Regions from separate parts of the Kitasatospora sp. NPDC005748 genome, predicted to be linked through region 2. Evidence: riboswitches for the same ligand, from Rfam matches in the RefSeq annotation. Region 2 holds a riboswitch; each other region holds the start of a gene.
The links. A riboswitch is a leader RNA that binds a small molecule or an ion and turns the genes downstream of it on or off. The one in region 2 is predicted to bind cyclic di-AMP.
Positions count from the first base shown of each region.

Region 1: linked by a shared signal. The riboswitch ahead of ABZ495_RS12410 (glycoside hydrolase family 16 protein) and the one ahead of ABZ495_RS29070 (transglycosylase family protein) in region 2 are both predicted to bind cyclic di-AMP.
Region 3: linked by a shared signal. The riboswitch ahead of ABZ495_RS14340 (LysM peptidoglycan-binding domain-containing M23 family metallopeptidase) and the one ahead of ABZ495_RS29070 (transglycosylase family protein) in region 2 are both predicted to bind cyclic di-AMP.
Region 4: linked by a shared signal. The riboswitch ahead of ABZ495_RS16170 (transglycosylase family protein) and the one ahead of ABZ495_RS29070 (transglycosylase family protein) in region 2 are both predicted to bind cyclic di-AMP.

Region 1 is NZ_JBEXYD010000012.1:53,464-58,442, forward strand. It holds gene ABZ495_RS12405 (hypothetical protein) at 1-166, shown strand, start outside; gene ABZ495_RS12410 (glycoside hydrolase family 16 protein) at 233-1,507, opposite strand; cyclic di-AMP (ydaO/yuaA leader) riboswitch at 1,512-1,635, opposite strand; gene ABZ495_RS12415 (hypothetical protein) at 2,051-2,380, shown strand; gene ABZ495_RS12420 (alpha/beta hydrolase-fold protein) at 2,472-3,614, opposite strand; gene ABZ495_RS12425 (TetR family transcriptional regulator) at 3,915-4,535, opposite strand; gene ABZ495_RS12430 (SDR family NAD(P)-dependent oxidoreductase) at 4,836-4,979, shown strand, end outside.
Region 2 is NZ_JBEXYD010000054.1:43,183-48,161, reverse strand. It holds gene eno (phosphopyruvate hydratase) at 123-1,409, opposite strand; gene ABZ495_RS29070 (transglycosylase family protein) at 1,665-2,579, opposite strand; cyclic di-AMP (ydaO/yuaA leader) riboswitch at 2,584-2,756, opposite strand; gene ABZ495_RS29065 (cytochrome P450) at 3,031-4,305, opposite strand; gene ABZ495_RS29060 (SDR family NAD(P)-dependent oxidoreductase) at 4,464-4,898, shown strand.
Region 3 is NZ_JBEXYD010000015.1:34,687-39,665, reverse strand. It holds gene ABZ495_RS14345 (DUF2470 domain-containing protein) at 1-266, shown strand, start outside; gene ABZ495_RS14340 (LysM peptidoglycan-binding domain-containing M23 family metallopeptidase) at 653-1,708, opposite strand; cyclic di-AMP (ydaO/yuaA leader) riboswitch at 1,713-1,873, opposite strand; gene ABZ495_RS14335 (MFS transporter) at 2,184-3,722, shown strand; gene purB (adenylosuccinate lyase) at 3,730-4,979, opposite strand, start outside.
Region 4 is NZ_JBEXYD010000018.1:15,103-20,081, reverse strand. It holds gene ABZ495_RS16180 (LacI family DNA-binding transcriptional regulator) at 1-367, shown strand, start outside; gene ABZ495_RS16175 (hypothetical protein) at 427-627, opposite strand; gene ABZ495_RS16170 (transglycosylase family protein) at 807-2,108, opposite strand; cyclic di-AMP (ydaO/yuaA leader) riboswitch at 2,095-2,253, opposite strand; gene ABZ495_RS16165 (hypothetical protein) at 2,646-4,742, shown strand; gene ABZ495_RS16160 (hypothetical protein) at 4,913-4,979, opposite strand, start outside.

The DNA.
Region 1 (4,979 bases), on a different contig from region 2:
GCGATACCGGACCGCGACCGCACTGATCCCGCTCCGGGTGGCCTCCACCGTCCCCCTCGGCGATCTGGACGGCGGCTACGTGGCGGTGCGCAGCGACGACGACCGGAACGAGGCGAACAACCGCCAGCCGTTCACGGTCCACGTCGTGGAGAGCACCCGCGGCTGAGCGGGGCCACCGGAGCCGCGTGGGGGTCGCCCGGATCCCGTCCAGGCGGCCCCCGCGCGTGGCTTCCTAACGGTAGACCCGGACGTAGTCCGCGGCGAAGGTGATCGGAGTCGTGCCCGTCGGCGCGGCGTGGTACTGCCCGGCGCTCAGGGACAGGTTGAGGATCAGGTACGCGGACCAGTTGGCGCCGACGCCCTTGCCGTCCGAGAACACCTTCGTACCGTTGACGTACCAGTCGACCGAGGTGGCGCCGTAGTGGGTGCCGATGGTGACCCAGCCGTCCTTCGCGATCGCCTTGGCGTCGGTGTAGTACAGGTGGCCCGGGTTGACGTGGTTGGTCAGCTCCAGCAGGTTCGGGTTGTCGGGGTGGTACTCGAAGGAGTCGATCTCCCCGTTGCCGTTCTTCCAGGTCCACAGGGCCGGCCAGGCCCCCGTGCCGGCCGGGAGCTTGACCCGGGTCTCGGCGTAGTCGCCGGTCTTCACCTGGAAGCCCTCGCTGGAGTACTCGGTGGTGAGCAGCCCGGTGTCCCAGGACTTCTTGCCGTTCTCCAGCGTGTTGGCGCCCGGCTTGGCGGTGAACGTGGCGACGCCGTCGGCCACCGAGACGTTGTTCTTGTTCAGCCAGTCCAGCTTGTTGTCGTCCGGGTTGTGGTTGCCGTAGTGGTAGGCGCTGCTCTTGTCACCCGTCCAGCGCGAGCCGTAGGCGATCGGGCCGTTGAACTCGTCCGACCAGGTCAGCGACTTCCCGGCGACCGGGGCGCCGGTCGCCGGCGCGGTGGGGGCCGGGGCGGTGGGCGACGGCGTGGCGGTCGCGGTGGGCGACGGCGTCGGGGTGGGCTTGGGGGTGGCGGTCGGGTTCGGGGCGGGGGCGACGGTCGCGTCGGAGACCGCGAGCTGGCGCGAGGGCAGGTTGTGCCAGGCACCGCCGAGGTCCTGCCAGAAGCCGAACTGGGTGTACGTCCCGGCGGGCAGGGTGCGGGCACCGGTGGTGATCGACAGGCCGCTGGGGCAGATCTGCGCGTTGGAGACGTTGCCGGGGAAGTCGAGGTTGCGCCCGGCCGCGTCGCGGACGCCGACGCCGACGGTCTTGGCCGTGAAGCAGGACGAGGAGTGGACGGTCAGCGCGGCCGTGGTGGCCTTGCCCGCGACCATGGTGGCCGGGGCGAGCCTGTCCTGGGTGACGGTCGGCGCGGTGGCCGCCTGGGCGCCGGTGAGCGCCGGGACGCCGAGCAGGCCGGCGCCGCTGATGGCGAGCGCTCCGGTGGCGGCGAAGGCGGCCTTGCGGCCTCGGTGGGAGGGGCGGGCGTGGCGCGGGGTCGCGCGCCGGGCAGGCTTCTGCATGGCGGAGTCCTCTGTAGACGCCTGCGAGGTGAGCTGTCGGGTTCGGGCTGAGGTTGCCCGGCCGCCTGTGGGAGCGGCTTCACCCCTAGCCTCGGTCCGCACGCGCGAGCGCGTGGGCCGGGCACTGACCTGGGTCCCCCGCTCCCGTCCGCTGCGGTGCTCGACTGCCGACCGGCGGGTGGACAGGACTCGGCGTCCCGACGGCGGGGTCCGCGAAGGCGGACTCGTGCAGGCTAGGCAGGCCGCTCGAATGTCGACAAGCCGACGGGGGGTGTTGTCGCGCAGCTCACAGTGCGAGCCGTCCGGAGTGGATCAAGTCACCGGGGAAGTTGATCAGTTGGAGACGGGGCGGGCGCGGGGCGGCCGACGGGGCCGGCGGCGGGTCGGCGAGCGGGTGGCGGAGGTCCGGCCGGGCGGGCGCGGCGCCGGGGCGGTGTCCGCTCCGGGGCCGGGTGCCCGCATGTCCGCCGCGAAGGTCGGCCGGTCGGATAGGTTGGGAGTCCAGCCCTACCGCACAGACGAGAGACGAGGACCCGCTCCGCCATGACCGCGCCCCTGCCCGCCTTCGCCGGCCGTACCTACCTCTTCCAGGTCGACAACGGCGCGGCCTTCCGCAACGCCTACTCGCCCGACGGCAAGCGGCTGCGCTGGGAGGGCCTCGGCGAGTCGGCGGGCCAGTGGGAGGACGTCGCGCTGCACGTCGCCGAGATCGGGCCGGAGCTGTACTTCGTCAGCTGGACCGAGCAGAGCGGCATCACCGTCAGCCACGTGATGGACCTCGGCAGGCTGACGGTGCGCGCGTTCTGGACGTACGAGGGCGAGGGCGGCCGGGTCGGCGAGCTGCACACCGGGACGCTGGAGCCGGTGGCCTGAGACCGGTCCGGGGCGCCGGTGTCCTGGCGTCCTGGTGACCGGGCGCGCTGGTATCCGGGCGTTCTGGCCGGGCGGGCGGGCCCGGCGGTGGTCAGACCGTGTGGCTCGGCACCTTGAGGTGCTGGGAGAGCCACTCCAGCGAGGACGGCAGTAGCCTGCTCCAGGTCTCGAAGTTGTGGCCGCCGGTCTTCATCATGCTGTAGGAGACCTTCATGGGCGCGTGCGCGGCGGCCACGAAGGCCTCGGTGTCCCGGCGGTAGTCGCCGTCGCCCTCCCTGGTCCCGGCCAGCAGGACGGACACCTCGGGCTGCGGCAGGTTCTTCAGCCGCCACATCAGGTCCGCCTCGTTGCGACGCTGCTGGCTGCCCCGGAAGAGGTCCCCGGTGGTCGGGTCGTCGGCGGCCTGGTAGTAGCCGGAGAGCGAGACGGCGGTCGGGAAGACCTCCGGGTGCCGCATGGCGAGCTTGAGGGCGCAGTAGCCGCCGGTCGAGTTGCCCATGAAGCCCCAGGCCTGCGGATCCGAGGAGACCCGGTAGGTCGCCTGGATCGCGGCCGGGACGTCCTTGGTGAAGTACGTCTCCGACTGCGCGCCGCCCGGGATGTCCTCGCACTCGGTGTCCTGCGGGAGGGCGGGCGACGGGCGCATCAGCACCATCACGGTCGGCTGCATCCGACCCTCCTGGAGCAGCTTGAGCGCCGCGCCCGGGTAGTTCAGCCGGGTCACCAGGTTCTTGGCGATCCCGGGGAACCCGGTGCTCACGATCACCGCCGGGAACTGCCTCTGCGCGTACTCCGGCTGGAAGTACTGCGGCGGCAGGTAGACGTACCCGTCGGTGGAGAGCCGGGTGCCGGCGCCGTCGATCCGGACCTCGCGGATCTCGCCGGACTGCTTGGGGTCGCGACCGAGCGCCCCGCCGCCCTGGACCGACGCGTGCCCGATGGTCTCCACCTGGAGGCGCCCGGAGGCGTCCGCCTTGTTCTGGATGACGACCGGGCCGTTGTCGCCGGTGCCGAGCAGATCGTCCCAGCTGCTGTAGAAGGCGAAGTAGTTGTTGGCCACCAGGCCCAGCGCGGCGAGCACGGTGAGCTGGGTGGCGAGCAGCGCGCCGATCCGGCCGAGCACCGCCTGCCAGGTCGTCTTCGACAGTCTCGGCCACAGCCAGACCGTGCCGGCCATCATCACGACGGCGATCAATACGGTCAGCGCCAGCACCTTGTGGCTCGTCAGACCCATGTCCTACTTGCTCCCACGCCTCGAACTCCCCCGTCCCCGTTGTCAGGACAACTGTCAGGACAACCGGAACGGCCGCCCCGGTTCCCCCGTCCACCACGGAAGCCACCACCGAGGCGCGATCAACAACCCTAGCGGCCCGCCGGGCCCCCGTGGACCCGCCGACCAGCGGGTATGGCGGCCGGGGCGCTGCCGGGACCGCGGAAGAGCGGGCTGGCACGAGCGGAGTGACGGGCAGTGTGACGAGCGGGGTGGCGGGCGGTGTGGCGGGCGATGCGACGGGCGGCCCGGGCTGACCTCGCGTCAGCTGACGCTGCTCCAGAGGCGCAGGCCGGCCGTCAGTTCGCGCATGCACCGGGCGCCCAGCTCCTGGGGCGAGCCCGGCCCGGCGGCGGGGGCGTCGGAGAAGGCCCACTCCTCCAGGGCCACCCGGATGGCGGTGGTCGCGGCGGCGGCCGCGAGCCGGATCTCCAGCTCGTCGGTACCCCGGGGGCAGCGGGCGGTGAGCACCGCGCGCAGCCGCTCCTCCGAGTCGGCGTGCACGCGCTGCCAGACCGAGTCGAGCCGGGGATCGCGAAGCAGGTCGCGGGTCCAGTGCATGGCCTCCACGCCCGGGGTGTCGGTGGGCGTCAGCGACTCGACCGCCGAACGCTCCAGCGCCTCGCGGACCGGCAGATCGGCCGAGCTCTCCGCGAAGAGCAGCACCCACCGCCGGCCGCCGGCCGCCAGCAGCGGGGCGACGGCGTCCTCCTTCACGGAGAAGTAGCGGTAGAAGGTGCGCACCGAGATGCCGGAGGCGAGCGCGATCTCCTCGGCGGTGGTCGCCTCGGCCCCGCGCTCGGCGAACAGCGCGGCGGCGGTACGGGCGATCTCCAGCCGGGTGGTGTCACGGCGGCGTTGGTTCAGGGTGGGGCGTCCGATCACAGCACTCAGCGTACGCGGACCGACGCACGCGGTGGCGCGATATGCCGGGGTGGCGCGTTGTGCCGGGATGGCGTGTTGTGCCGGGGTGGCGTGTTGTGCCGGGGTGGCGCGACACGCCCGGGTGGCGCGGCGTGCCTCGGCGGCGTTCCGCGCCGGGCGGGCGTCAGCGGTATGACGTCCAACCGAATCTGTATGGCACATCGTGCCACTTTGGCCCGACGCGACTTATTGGCACGATGTGCCACTTCGTCGTACCGTGTCAATCGAGGTCGCGAGACCACGAACGAACGGAGAACCACCATGGAGCGCTTCAGCGGGCGGAACGTCCTGATCACCGGCGGCGGCTCGGGGATCGGCCAGGCCACCGTGCACCGGATCCTCGCCGAGGGCGGGCGGGTCGTCGCGGTCGACGTCAATGAGGACGGCCTGAAGGCCACCCTGGAC
Region 2 (4,979 bases):
GCGACGGTGCCCCGCCGTCCACCCTACGGGGTGAACGGCGGGGCACCGGTCAGGCTTGCGCTACTGGGCGCGATCGGCCCTCGTGACGGGCCCGGGCCGACGACTGCTCGGCCGCGCGGTCACTACTCGGCGGAGCGGAAGCGCGGGAACGCGCCGCGGCCGGCGTACTCGGCCGCGTCGTCGAGGATCTCCTCGATGCGCAGCAGCTGGTTGTACTTGGCGACGCGCTCGGAGCGGGCCGGGGCGCCGGTCTTGATCTGGCCGCAGTTGGTGGCGACGGCGAGGTCGGCGATGGTGACGTCCTCGGTCTCACCGGAGCGGTGCGACATCATGCAGCGGTAGCCGTTGCGCTGGGCCAGCTCGACGGCGTCCAGGGTCTCGGTCAGCGAGCCGATCTGGTTCACCTTGACCAGCAGCGCGTTGGCGGTGCCGGTCTCGATGCCCTTGGCCAGGCGGGCCGGGTTGGTGACGAACAGGTCGTCGCCGACCAGCTGGACCTTGTCGCCCAGCTTGACGGTCATGGCCTTCCAGCCGTCCCAGTCCGACTCGTCCAGCGGGTCCTCGATGGAGACCAGCGGGTACGCGGCGACGAGCTCGGCGTAGTACTCGATGAGCTCGGCGGCGGAGAGCGCCTTGCCCTCGAACTGGTAGGCACCGTCCTGGTAGAACTCGGAGGCGGCGACGTCCAGGGCGAGCGCGATGTCCCGGCCGGGCACGTAACCGGCCTTCTGGATGGCCTCGGTGATGAGGTCCAGGGCCTCGCGGTTGCTGTCCAGGTTCGGCGCGAAGCCGCCCTCGTCGCCGAGGCCGGTGGACAGGCCGCGCTCCTTCAGCACGCCCTTGAGGGTGTGGTAGACCTCGACGCCCCAGCGGACGGCCTCGGAGAAGGACTCCGCGCCGATCGGAGCGATCATGAACTCCTGGATGTCGACGTTGGAGTCCGCGTGCGAGCCACCGTTGAGGATGTTCATCATCGGGACGGGCAGGACGTGGGCGTTCGGGCCGCCCAGGTAGCGGAACAGCGGCAGGTCGCTGGCCTCGGAGGCGGCGTGCGCCACGGCGAGCGAGACGCCCAGGATCGCGTTGGCGCCGAGCGAGGACTTGTCCGGCGTGGCGTCCAGGTCGAGCATGGCCTGGTCGATCAGGCGCTGCTCGGTGGCGTCGTAGCCGACCAGCTCGGGGCCGATCTGCTCGATGACGGCCAGGACGGCCTTCTCCACGCCCTTGCCGAAGTAGCGGTTCTTGTCACCGTCGCGAAGCTCCAGCGCCTCGAAGGCACCGGTGGAGGCACCCGACGGGACAGCGGCACGGCCGGTGCTGCCGTCGTCGAGGCCGACCTCGACCTCGACCGTGGGGTTGCCACGCGAGTCGAGAATCTCACGGGCTACGACGACATCGATGGACGGCACGAGGCATCTCCTAGCGGAAGCAGGTTCGGCTGACGATGGGTGCTGTCGGCCGGATGGTTGCGGAGTCGTTACGACCAGAGCCTAACCGCACGGGCTCCCGGGACCACGTCGACCTCGGTCCCGTCTCAGCGTGTGGCCGGGCTACCCACCGGTAGTTCACCTGGTTGTCCCACGAAATGCGGCCGGATGCGGACGAAGGGGGCCGAACCGGCCCCCTTCGTGGCGTCACCGCACGGGGAGTCACCACACGGGCGGTCAGCCGAGGTCGAGCTGCTGGCCCGGGAGGATCAGGTTGGGGTCGGTGCCGACGGTGCCGCGGTTGCCGTCGTACAGCGTCTGCCAGCCGCCCTCGACGCCCTGGGCGGCGGCGATCGTCGACAGGGTGTCACCGGACTGGACGGTGTAGCCGTGCCCGGTGCGCTGCTGGGCGGCGGGAGCGGCCGCGGCCGGGGCGCCGTGGGCGGCGGCGGGGCGGCTGTCCTGGCCCGCGTACCCGCTCGTCTGCTGGGCGGCCTGCTGACCGGCGTACTGCTGGTAGACGCTCTGGTGGCTGGTCCAGTACCAGGCGCCGTCACTCTGGTACCAGAAGACCTTCGCGTCGGCGTCCCAGCCGGGCTGGCCGGCGAAGCCCGGAGCCCGGTCGTCCTGCTGGGCGGGCTGCTGGGCGGCGGGCTTCGGGGCCTGCTGCTGGGCCGGCTTCTGGGCGGGCTTCTGCGCCGGCTTCGACTGGGCCGGCTTGGCGGCGGCCGTCGGCTCGGCGTCCGAGGAGGTGTCGACCGAGGCCGCGGCCCCACCCTTGGCCAGGCCCGCCTTCTGGGAGCAGACCGGCCAGGCGCCCGGCCCCTGCGAGGCGAGGACCTTCTCGGCGACCGAGATCTGCTGCGCCCGGCTGGCCTGGTGGGCCTGCGGCGCGTACGAGGTGCCGCCGAACGCCTTCCAGGTGCTGGAGGTGAACTGGAGGCCGCCGTAGAAGCCGTTGCCGGTGTTGATGCCCCAGTTGCCGCCGCTCTCGCACTGGGCGACCGCGTCCCAGGTCGAGGCCGGGGCGGCCGAAGCGCCGGTGGCGGTGAGGAGCGGCAGGGCGAGTCCGACACCGGCCACGCCGGCAACGGCGATGGCCTTCTCGGTCTGGGTGCGACGACGGTGACGGCCGGTTCCGACGAAGAGCATGGGGAAGTCCTCTCCGCACGCCTGCGAGGTGAGCTGTCGGGTTCGGACCGGGAGGTGGCCCGGCCGCACGACGCGGACGCCTTCTGCCCGCGCGGGCGGCTTCACCCCAAGCCGTGGGGGACGGCAACAAACCTGGTTCCCCCGCCCCTGCCCAAGGGTTCTGGTCGGTTTCCCGTAACGCGGCGGGCAGGATTCGGCGTTCCGCGCACGAGGTCCGCAGCTGCGAACTCCAGGGAGGGTAGACAGATCCTCACATCAATAACAAGCTCATATCGCAGGTATCACACATAAATTACGGCGCGTGGCCGATCGCCTACCAACGACAGGGCTATGTCCGGTTTGATGCAGATTCATACCCGCTGCCAGAGCGTGTCGGCGACATCCCGTCAGCGTGTCGGGGTCTCGGCGCGACGAGATCGAGGCACCGCCGGGGGGCGCCGGACGGATTTGCTCAGAGCCCGTCCACCGGTGCCGCGGAGGGCTTCTCTGGGGTGAATTCCACCGGGAGATCGCGCAGCCCACGCATGATCAGGCCACCACGCCAGCGGAGCTCCTCCGGGCTAGCGGCGAGTCGCAGATCGGGCAACCGGGTGAGCAGGGTGGTGAGCGCCGCGCGCCCCTCCAACCGGGCCAGCGGAGCACCGATGCAGTAGTGGATGCCGTGCCCGAAGCCGAGGTGCGGGTTGTCCGTCCGGGCCAGGTCGAGGGTGTTCTCGTCGGCGAACCGTGCCGGGTCCCGGTCCGCCGCCGCGAGCACCACCAGCACCGGATCGCCGACCGGGATGTCCACGCCGCCGATGGTCAGCGGGCTGGTCGCGAACCGCCAGGTGGCGAGCTCCACCGGCCCGTCGTAGCGCAGGAGTTCCTCGATACCGGTCTCCAGCAGCGCGGTCTCGCCGCGGGCGATCGAGTCCTGGAGCAGCGCCCGCTGCCCGGGGTTGCGCAGCAGGGCGTAGGTGCCATTGCCGATCAGGTTCACGGTCGTCTCGAACCCGGCGAAGAGGAGGATGAAGGCCATCGCCGCGGCCTCGTTCTCGGTCAGGTGCTCACCGTGGTCGCTTGCCCGGATCAGCCCCGAGATGAGGTCGTCGCCGGGATCGGCCCGCTTGCGGTGGATCAGCTCCGCCAGGTAGGCGCGCATCCGCTTGACGGCGCGTCCCACCCCGCCGCGCTGCCCGCTGCCATGGCGGATCATCATGCCCGCCCAGTCCCGGAAGTCGTCCTGGTCCTCGGCCGGCACGCCGAGCAGGTCGCAGATCGCGTAGATCGGCAGCGGGAAGGCGAACTCGTGGATCAGGTCCGCCGAGCCGCGCTCCGCGAAGCCGTCGATCAGCCGGTCGGTGAGCTGCTGCACCCGGGGCTCGAACTCCGCCACCCGGCGCGGCGTGAACGCCTTCGAGACCAGCCGGCGCAGCCGGGTGTGGTCCGGCGGGTCGATGTTCAGCAGGTGGGTCATCAGATTGGCCTGGCGCTCGCCGGGGATGCCGACCCGGCCGCTGCGGTGGGCGTGCCCGCTGTGGTGGGCCGGGTCCTTCGAGAGCCGGCTGTCGGCGAGCGCCTGCCGGGCGTCCGCGTACCTGGTCACCAGCCAGGCCTCGACCCCGCTCGGCAGGGTGGTGCGGTGCACCGGTTCGTGCTCCCGCAGCCACGCGTACGCCGGGTACGGGTCGGCGGCGAACTCCCAGGTGAAGAGCGGCGGGCGGGCTGAATCGGGCTGAACTGGCATGTGTCGACCGTATCCGGTGGGGAACCCCGGCGTGGCAGGCGTGAGCCTGGTCACCTGAGGGGTAATCCCTGTTGCGGAGGGTCAGGACCTGCCTACGATCCTCCGCAAGCAAAATGCGTGGGCGCCGGTGCGGAGCCGCCCACAGGGAGGAGCGCACCATGCGGGTCACCGGGGCAGTCGTGGTCATCGCCGTACTCGCCGGCGGGTCGGGAGCCGGCCTCGCCCGCCGGTTCACCGCCGCGGGCGCCTCCGGCGTCCTCATCGCCGACCAGCAGGTCGGCATCGCCGAGGACCTCGCCACCGAACTCGACCGGCCGGGCTGCCCGGTCGTCGGCGTCTGCGGCGACATCCGCCGCCCGAGCGACATCGCCGCCCTGGTCGACACCACCGAGAAGCACCTCGGCCCGATCGACCTGTTCTGCGTCGCCGGGCCGGGCGGCGAGCGCGTCCTCTCCCTCGCCGAGCTGCCGGACCACCTCGACCTGGAGCGGCTGGCCGAACTGCTCGCCCTGGTCGGCGAGGCGATCGCCGAGGTCGTCGACGAGGTGGTCCCGGTGCAGCGCCGGGCGGTGGAGGACGTGGCGGCGGTCTGACGGGGGGCGCGGCGGGTCGCGGCGCGGGCGGCGTGCCCGGGCGGCGGTCGCAGTGCGGGCGGCGTGCCCGGGCGCGGGTCT
Region 3 (4,979 bases), on a different contig from region 2:
TGCTCACCCACCTCGCCGACGACCACCCGGACGCCCTCGCCGTGCTCACCCGGCTGCTGGACCGCGAGTTGCTCGTCGGACACCCCGACGTCCGCCCGCTGGCCCTCGACCGGCACGGCCTGGTGCTCCGCCTGGACCACCCCTACGGCCACCGCGACGTCCGCCTGGTCTTCCCCGAGCCGGCCCGCGACGCGGACGAGTTCGGCCACCGCGTGCACCAGCTGCTGACCGCCGCCAACAGCGACCTGCCCGCCCACCGGTCCTGACCCCCGCCGGGGCAGCCCATTCCTTTCACCGCGACCGCCGACCGAGAATTGACGGCCCGTCCGACCGCGGACGGGCCGTCGGCACATCCCGGAAGGCCCCCCAGGAAGGCTTTCCGGAAAGGCTTTCGGAAGGCCTTCCGCACGACGGAACCGACCACTCGGAAGCGCCGGATGGAAACCCTGATCGTGGGGGGGCACCTGCCTGTCAGAAGGGCACGAAAAAGGCCGGCCCGGCTCGCGAAGGAAATTCGCGAGCCGGGCCGGCCAGGGCGTGTCCCGCGCCCATGATCCGCTGACGGTGCGGCGACCACCCGGTCGAGCGGTCACCCGACATGACCATCCCGGGAGGTCGTACGCCCCGCACCCAGCGGAAGTCCGACCTCAGGTCAGAGGGAGACGCCGTGCGCCCGCAGGTAGGCGATCGGGTCGATGTCCGAGCCGTACTCCGAGCCGGTGCGGATCTCGAAGTGCAGGTGCGGGCCGGTCACGTTGCCGGTGGCACCCGAGAGGCCGATCTGCTGGCCGGCGGTGACGGTCTGACCGATCTTCACACCGATCGAGGACAGGTGCGCGTACTCGGCGTAGTGGCCGTCGGCGAGCTTGATCTCGACCTCGTTGCCGTAGGCGCCGCCGTTGCCGGCCTTCACCACGGTGCCGGCGCCGACGGCGCGCAGCGGGGTGCCGGTGGAGGCGACGAAGTCGGCACCGGTGTGGTGACCGGAGGCCCACATCGAGCCGGCCACGCCGTAGGCGGTGCCGAGCTTCGGGTTGGCGAGGGGGGCGACGAAGCCCGAGGTGCTGGCCACGGCGGCCGGCGCGGCGGGAGCGGCCGGAGCGGCCGGCTTCGCGGCGGGGGCGGCCGGCTTGGCGGCGGGGGCGGCCGGCTTGGCAGCCGGGGCCTCGGCGGGCTTGGCGGCCTGGACCGGCTTCGGGGCGGCGTGCTGGGCAGCCGGCTTCTGCGCGTCCTGCGAGACCTGCGGCTTGGCGGCCGGGGCGGCGGGCTTGGCGGCCTCGGCGGCAGCCGGAGCGGCGGCGGCCTTGGCACCCAGCGCGAGCTGCTGACCCGGGAAGATGAGGTTCGGGTTGGCACCGACGACCGAGCGGTTGTGGTCGTAGAGGGCCTTCCAGCCACCCTCGACCTGCTTGGCGTCGGCGATCTTCGACAGGGTGTCCCCGCCGACGACCTTGTAGCTCTCCTCGGCCGGCGCGGCGGCCGGCTTGGCGGCCTCGGCGGCCGGCTTGGCGGCAGCGGCCGGCGCGGCGTCGACGCTGGTGGCGCCGGTCCAGGTGGAGGTCTGCGCGGGCTTGGCGGCCGGAGCGGTGTGGGCCTGGGCGCTGATGGTGGTCACCAGCGGGAGGGCGAAAGCGGCGCCGGTCACGGCGGTGGCGATGCCGATGCGGGCGGCGCGGGGCAGGGTGATACGACGAGCCTGTGCGGGCATGGCGAACTGTCCTCTCCGACGCCTGCGAGGTGAGCTGTCGGGTTCGGGCTGGAGTTGCCCGGCCGCATAGCGCGGCTTCACCCCAAGCCGGACCGTGAATTCCGGTCCGGCGACTTACCTTTGGGTCCCCCGCTCCTGCCGTACAGAGTTCGGTTCGTACCACCGGGCAGCGGCAGGACTAGGCGTTCCACCCGGTGGCCACCCGGTCCAATGCCGGGCGGTCGCTGAACTAAAACTCATCCGCCCGGGCGAAGCAATGTCGATCTCTTGAATCGACAACCACTACCGGGAAGGCCGTGACACTCCGAATGATCGGCTGCACAGTATGTGCACAATCGATTCACCGCGTGCCACTGATCCACGACGCTCCGCCGATTTCGGTGTCCGTACGCATGCGATCACCTACGGAAAGCCATCCGCCGACACACCCCCGGTGACCCTTGTCACGTCGCGTCCCGGAGCGCAGGATCAGGCGGTGGCCACCTCCGAGGCCGGCACCCTGCGCCTGGGCACCGCGCAGGGCCGCTGGGTACTACTGGCGACGGTGCTCGGCTCCAGCATGGCGATGCTCGACGGCACCGTCGTCAACGTCGCACTGCCCCGGATCGGCACCGATCTCGGCGCTCCGCTCGCCGCCCTGCAATGGACGCTCAACGCCTATCTGCTCACCCTGGCCGGCCTGATCCTGCTCGGCGGCGCGCTCGGTGACCGCTACGGCCGGCGCCGCGTCTTCCTGATCGGCGTGCTCTGGTTCGCCGCCGCCTCGGCGGCCTGCGCCGCGGCCCCCACCATCGAGGTGCTGGTCGCCGCCCGCGCGGTGCAGGGCGTCGGCGGGGCGCTGCTCACCCCCGGCTCGCTGGCGATGCTCCAGGCGGTGTTCCACCCTGACGACCGCTCGGCGGCGGTCGGCCTCTGGTCCGGCCTCGGCGGGGTGTCCGCCGCGATCGGCCCGTTCCTCGGCGGCTGGCTGGTGGACGGCCCCGGCTGGCGGTGGATCTTCCTGTTGAACGTCCCGCTCGCCGCCCTGGTGGTCGCGGTGGCCTCCCGGCACGTCCCGGAGAGCCGGGACGAGAGCGCGACCGGCCGGTTCGACGTCCTCGGCGCGGCGCTGGCCGCGCTCGCGCTGGGCTCGGTCACCTACGCGCTGACCGCGGCGGGCGACGGGCTCTCGGCCGTGGTGTGGGTGTCCGGCGCGGCCGGCCTGCTGCTGGGCACGGCCTTCGTGGTGGTCGAACGCCGCGTCCCGGAGCCGATGCTGCCGCTCGGCCTCTTCTCCTCCCGCCTGTTCACCGCGGTGAACCTGGTCACCCTCTGCGTCTACGCGGCGTTCAGCGGCGTCTTCTTCCTCCTGGTCGTCCAGCTGCAGATCGTCTCCGGCTTCTCCCCACTGGTCTCCGGGCTCGCCCTGCTGCCGATCACCGTGCTGATGCTCACGCTGTCCGCCCGGGCCGGCCGGCTCGGCAAGCGGATCGGCCCGCGCCTCCCGCTCACCGTGGGGCCGCTGCTCTGCGCGACGGGGGTCCTGCTGATGCTGCGGATCGGCTCCGACGCCTCGTACTGGACGGACGTGCTGCCGGCCGCCACCGTGATGGGCTGCGGGATGGTCCTGCTGGTCGCGCCGCTGACCGCGACGGTGCTCGCGGCGGTGGAGGTCCGGCATGCCGGGATCGCCAGCGGCGTCAACAACGCCGCCGCCCGCGCGGCCGGGCTGCTCGCGGTGGCCGCCCTGCCGGCGCTGGCCGGGCTCAGCGGCGAGGCCTACCGGGTGCCGGCCGCGGTGGACTCCGCCTTCCGGACCGCGATGCTGATCTGCGCCGGGCTGCTGGTCACCGGCGCGGTGACGGCGTTCACCACCGTCCGGGGCAATGTGCTGGCCCCCGAGGACCACCCGGTCGCCGAGCCGGACTGCACCTACGCCTGCGGCACCGCCCCTCCGCTGGATCCGGGCCATGCCGCCGCCGGACACGGCGAAGGCCCCGCCACCGGATCGGCGGCGGGGCCCACGAAGGCCTGAGGCAACGTCAGAGGATGTCACCCGGGCCGTACTTGGCGGCCTCGGGGTAGGCGGCCGCGACGGCCTCGACCTGGCGGACCACCTCGGCGACCTGGGCACCGGCCGCGCCGGTGAAGGAGAGCCGGTCGGCCAGCAGCGCGTCCAGCCCGGCCCGGTCCAGCGGGATCCGCGCGTCCGCCGCCAGCCGGTCCAGCAGCTCGTTCTCCCGCGCGCCGGCCCGCATCGCCAGCGCCGAGGCGACGGCGTGCTCCTTGATGACCTCGTGTCCGGTCTCCCGGCCGACGCCCGCCCGCACCGCGCCCATCAGCACCTTGGTGGTGGCCAGGAACGGCAGGTAGCGGTCCAGCTCGGCCTCGATCACGGCGGGGAAGGCGCCGAACTCGTCGAGGACGGTCAGGAAGGTCTCCAGCAGGCCGTCGAAGGCGAAGAAGGCGTCCGGCAGCGCGACCCGGCGGACCACCGAGCAGGAGACGTCGCCCTCGTTCCACTGGTCGCCGCCCAGCTCGGCGGTCATCGAGGCGTACCCGCGCAGGATGACGGCCAGGCCGTTGACGCGCTCGCAGGAGCGGGTGTTCATCTTGTGCGGCATCGCGGAGGAGCCGACCTGGCCCTCCTTGAACCCCTCGGTGACCAGCTCGTGGCCGGCCATCAGGCGGATCGTCTTGGCCAGGCTGGACGGCCCGGCCGAGAGCTGGACGAGGGCGGTGAGCACCTCGAAGTCCAGCGAGCGCGGGTAGACCTGGCCGACGCTGGTCAGCACGTGGTCGAAGCCGAGGTGACCGGCCACCCGGCGCTCCAGCTCGGCGAGCTTGTCGGTGTCGCCGCCGAGCAGGTCCAGCATGTCCTGGGCGGTGCCGACCGGGCCCTTGATCCCGCGCAGCGGGTAGCGGGCGATCAGCTCCTCCAGCCGGCGGAAGGCGACCAGCACCTCGTCGGCGACGGTCGCGAAGCGCTTGCCCAGGGTGGTGGCCTGCGCGGCGACGTTGTGCGACCGGCCGGCCATGACCAGCTCGGAGTGCTGGGCGGCGAGCCGGCCCAGGCGGACCAGCACGGCGACCGTGCGGTCGCGGACGTGCTCCAGCGACTGGCGGATCTGCAGCTGCTCGACGTTCTCGGTCAGGTCCCGGGAGGTCATGCCCTTGTGGATCTGCTCGTGGCCGGCGAGGTCGCTGAACTCCTCGATCCGCGCCTTCACGTCGTGCCGGGTGACCCGCTCGCGGGCGGCGATCGAACCGAGGTCGACCTGGTCGATCACCC
Region 4 (4,979 bases), on a different contig from region 2:
GGAGCTCGTCCACCACACGCTGTTCAGCGTGGAGGGCGGGCACGCGGCGGCCGGCGCACTGCTCGACAAGGGCTGTACGGCGATCGTCTGCGGCAGCGACATGATGGCGCTCGGGGCGATCCGCGCGGTGCGCCAGCGGGGGCTGTCCGTGCCGCAGGACGTCTCGGTGGTCGGGTTCGACGACTCGCCGCTGATAGCTTTCACCGAGCCGCCGCTGACCACCATCCGCCAGCCGGTCGAGGCGATGGCCACCGCCGCCGTCGACGCCCTGCTGGAGGAGGTCGGCGCGAACGCCGCCCAGCGCGGTGAGTTCATGTTCCAGCCGGAGCTGGTGATGCGCGGTTCCACGGGCGCCCGCGCCCGCTGAGACGACGACCGGGGCCCCGGAGGACGATCCAGTCCTCCGGGGCCCCGTCCTGTCCGCCCTCAGCCCTCCTGCGCGGTCGGGCGCTGCTGTCCGGTCCGCTGCCCGTCGGCGGCCTCGCCGGTCCGGCTCTCGGTGCGCCGCCCCCGGGCGAGGTAGTCGCGCAGGATCAGCTCCACGGCGTCCTGCGGGTTCCTGGTGCCGGAGAGCATCATCGCGTCGATCGCGAGATTGGCGTCGAGCGTGACGGTGACCTGGGCCATGTGACTCCTCCTCGGGTGCAGAGCAGCAGCATGCCCGCCGGGCCCGGGTTCGGCCATGCCCGGGCCCGGGCCCGGGCCGTCCCGCGCGCGGGCGTGCCGGAGCCCCCGGGGAGGAGCGACCAGACTCTCCCCGGGGGCTGCGGCGGGTGGCGCGGACCGCGTGCGGACCGCGGGCGGGATCAGACCCGGCCGGCGAAGTCCGGGGCCCAGTTGGCGATGGTCTGGGTCCGCACGCCCACGCTCGGGTTGGCGGCCTCGACGTACTTGCCGTCGCCGATGTAGAGCGCGACGTGGTAGACGCCCGAGTCCTGGCCGTTGTTGGACCAGAACAGCAGGTCGCCGGCCTTGAGGGCGTCCAGCGAGACGTGGGTGCTGGCGGCGGCCTGGTCGGCGGCGACCCGCGGGACGGAGACGCCCGCGGCGCGCAGTGCGGCCTGGGTCAGGCCGGAGCAGTCCCAACCGCCGTTGCCGGTGCCGCCGTAGACGTAGGCCTGGCCGACCTTCGACTGGGCGAAGGAGACCGCGGCGGCCATGCTGCCGGTGGCGGCCTGGGCCGGCGCCTCGGCCGACGCCTGGGCGGCGGGCTTGGCGGCCGGAGCCTGGGTCTGCGCGGCCGGCTTGGTGGCGGTCGCGGTGGAGCCGTCGGCCTTGCCGGTGGCGCCCGAGGAGCGGTTGAACCAGTCGAAGCCCTGGCCGGACTCGTCCGAGGCCCGGGTCTTCGCGCGGTCGCCCAGGCTCAGGTGCTGGCCCGGGTAGATGACGTGCGGGCCGTCGCCGAGGGTGCCGCGGTTGAGCTCGTAGAGCCGCTCCCAGCCGCCCTGGACGTTGTTCTTGTCGGCGATCGAGGAGAGCCAGTCGCCCGCGACCACGGTGTAGTCGGAGGAGGCCTGCGCGTCCTGACGGTACTGCTGCCAGTTCCGGCCCTGCGACTGCTGGGCGGAGTCGGCGGCCGGGGTCTCGGCGGCCTTCGGGGCGGCCTTGGGCGCGGCCGGCTTGGCGGCGGGGGCGGGGGTCTGCGCCGGGGCCGGGGTGGCCTTCGGGGCGGCCGGCTTGGCGGCGGTCGCGGTGTCGACGGCGGCCGGGGTGCCGCCCTTGGTCAGACCGGCCTGGACGGAGCAGACGGGCCAGGCGCCGGGGCCCTGGACGGCGAGCACCTTCTCGGCGACCGCGATCTGCTGGTCCTTGGTTGCGAGGTCGGCACGCGCGGCGTAGCTGGTGCCGCCGAACGCCGCCCAGGTGGAGTTGGTGAACTGGAGGCCGCCGTAGAAACCGTTGCCGGTGTTGATGCTCCAGTTGCCGGTGCTCTCGCACTGGGCGACCTTGTCCCAGGTGGCGACGGAGGCGGCCGAGGCGGAGCCGGCGGTGAGGCAGGGGACGGTGAGGCCGATGCCGACGACGCCGAGGGTGGCGATCGCTCGGCGGGTGCGGCCGGACAGGCGGGTGCCGTTGGTGGGCAGCATGGTGACGCGGTCCTCTCCCACGCCTGCGAGGTGAGCTGTCGGATTCGGGCTGGAGTTGCCCGGCCGCGCTGTGGACGCGGCTTCACCCCTAGCCCCGAACCGGTACGAACCGGTCCCGGGCGACTTACCTGTGGTTCCCCCGCTCCTGCCGTGGTGCGTTCTGCGCTGCCAGCGCACCCGACGGCAGGACTCGGCGTTGCGGGTGGGCTGGGTCCGTGTGGCCACGAACGGGGAGCACGTTAAGCAGACTTAAGTTCATACCGCAAACATGTGTGACGGTCATCACAGTTTATGAGGAGCGTGCTGAATGGCTGTCCACCATGATCAGAAATGACCGATTTCGAGCAACGCCCGTCGGAGTCACGGCAACTGCCTATGCTTCAGGGCATCAGGACCGACGCGGCCGTCTGGGGGGAGGGCTTCGCAGCGATGGCGATGGACGAGGGTCCGGAGGCCGGCGCGCCGGCCGAGCGGCCGCGTGGAACGCACCGCCGGGCAAAACACCGCAGAGCGGACATCCCGCCCGCCGAGCCCCGAACTCCCCTGCCCCGGCGGACGATGCTGCGCTGGCTCGCCGTCGGCACGGTCTTCGCGGCGGTCGGCGGCGAGGAGGCACTGCGGCGCTCCCTGGACGGCCGCTCCGCGCCCGTCGCCGCCGCGGAGGACCCCGCCACGGGGCCGGGAGCGGCCGACCCGGCCGCGGAGCACCGGCACGGCGCCCCCGCCGAGGGGACGGGCGCGCCCGGGCAGCCCACCGCCGGAGCCGCCCCCGCACCCACCCCCGACCAGGGCGGCCGCCCCTGGTCGGACCCGGCCGGCTGGGGCGGCCGGGTACCCGGACCGCAGAGCGCCGTCCGGATCACCGACCGGGTGCTGCTCGACACCGACGCCGCGATCGGCTCGCTGCTGGTCGAGCCGGGCGGTGCGCTCACCTTCGCCGCCGACCGCAGCCTCACCCTCGCCGCCGCGGGCAACGTCGAGATCCGCGGCACCCTCGCGCTCGCCCCCGAGGGCGCCGCCGTGCACACCGTGCGCTTCCCCGCCGTCGACGAGCGGCGCTTCCGGGGGGACGGCATGAAGGTGGTCGACACCGACGTCGGCCTCTGGGTCACCGGCGCCGGGTACCTGCGGCTGGACGGCGCGGCCAAGACCGCCTGGGTACGCGCTGACCGGGCGCTCGAGGCGGGCGACACCACCGTCAGCCTGGCCGCGCCGCCCACCGGTTGGCTGCCCGGCGACGAACTGGCCGTCACCCCGACCGGCCCGCCCGGCGAGGACGGCTTCTCCACCCGCTACGACCTCGCCGTCGTCCGGTCCGTCAGCGGATCCACCGTCACCCTGGAGGCGCCGCTGACGTACGCGCACCCCCGGGTCGGCGCCGGAGGGGGCGTCACGGTCGGCGCCGAGGTGCTCAACCTGACCCGCAGCGTGCGGATCGAGGGCACCGCCGAGGGCCGCGCCCACGTCCACCTCACCACCTCCCGCCGGGCCGACCTGCGGCACGCGGCGCTGCGCTGGGTCGGCCCGCGCACCGACACCGCGGAGTCCTGGAAGGGCCCGGACGGCAGCGCCCCGGTGACCGCCCCGGTGCTCGGCCGGTACGGGCTGCACTTCCACATGCTGGGCGACACCACCCGGGGTACCGTCGTCGAGGGCCTGGTGGTCCGCGACGCGGGGAGCCACGCCTTCGTCCCGCACGCCAGCCACGGCATCACCTTCCGCAGCTGCATCAGCCACGACACCTGGGAGGACGCCTACTGGTGGGACGGCCCGCCGGACACCCGCACCCCGCAGCAGCCCTCCGACGACATCGTCTACGAGTCCTGCGTCGCCTCCCGCACGCGGCTGGAGCCCAACCCGCGGGCCTACCGGCTGACCGGCTTCAACCTCGGCGCCGGCACCGGTGGCAAGGCGCTGGACTGCGTGGCCGTCGGCGTCCAGGGGGCCGACGGCGCCTCCGGCTTCGAGTGGCCGGAGAACAGCGAGGGGGTCTGGACGTTCCAGCGCTGCCTGGCCCACAACAACCTGCGGGACGGCATCTTCGTCTGGCTGAACGCCCAGCAGCACCACGTGGTCACCGAGTTCGCGGCCTACCACAACGGCGGGTGGGGCATCGAGCACGGCGCCTACCTCAACGACTTCGACTACACCGCGAGCGTGCTGTACGGCAATGGCGGCGGGGGAGTGGCGCTGCACTCGCTCGGCCGGGACAAGGGGACCCTCTTTGACGGCCTGCTGATCGACGCCGCCGGGCAGAGCGACTACGGCGTCTCCACCGCACGCCACGAACTCGCCGGGGAGGCGGTCACCTTCAGCCGCAGCCGGTTCACCGGCCACCGCCGGGCCGGGATCGCCTTCCGGGCCACCCCGGACGGCAAGCCGGACGACATCCTCGTCCTGGACTGCGAGTTCGACGGCAACGAGCTCTGGATGGACCCGGAGTCCGCGCCGCCGAAGAACATCCTGCTGCGCCGGGCGGGGCAGACCGAGGTGCTCCAGGTGCGCAAGGCGGACGGTGGCGGCGGGCGGTCGCCGTGGAACGCCACCGGCGTGCCGGTGGCCGCCTTCGCCGCGCAGTCCCGGCCGGTGCAGCTCCCGGCGCTGCGGCTCAAGGACGCGGCGGCGGCCACCGGCCGGGTGGGCGGGCGGACCTGAGGCGGGCCTGAGGCCGGCCGGGGCCCGCCGGGGCCCGCACCGACGCGCCGCGGACCGGTACGGCGCGGGCCCGTACGGAGAGGGGCCGGTGCGGCGGGGACACGTACGGCGGGGGGTACGGCGAGGGCCCGGAGCGGGTGCGCTCCGGGCCCTTCGGCGTTCGGGGTCCGCTACTCGGCGGCGGGCTCCCCGGCCTCCTGGGCAGCGGCCTCCTCGGCGGCGGCCTGCGCGGCGAAC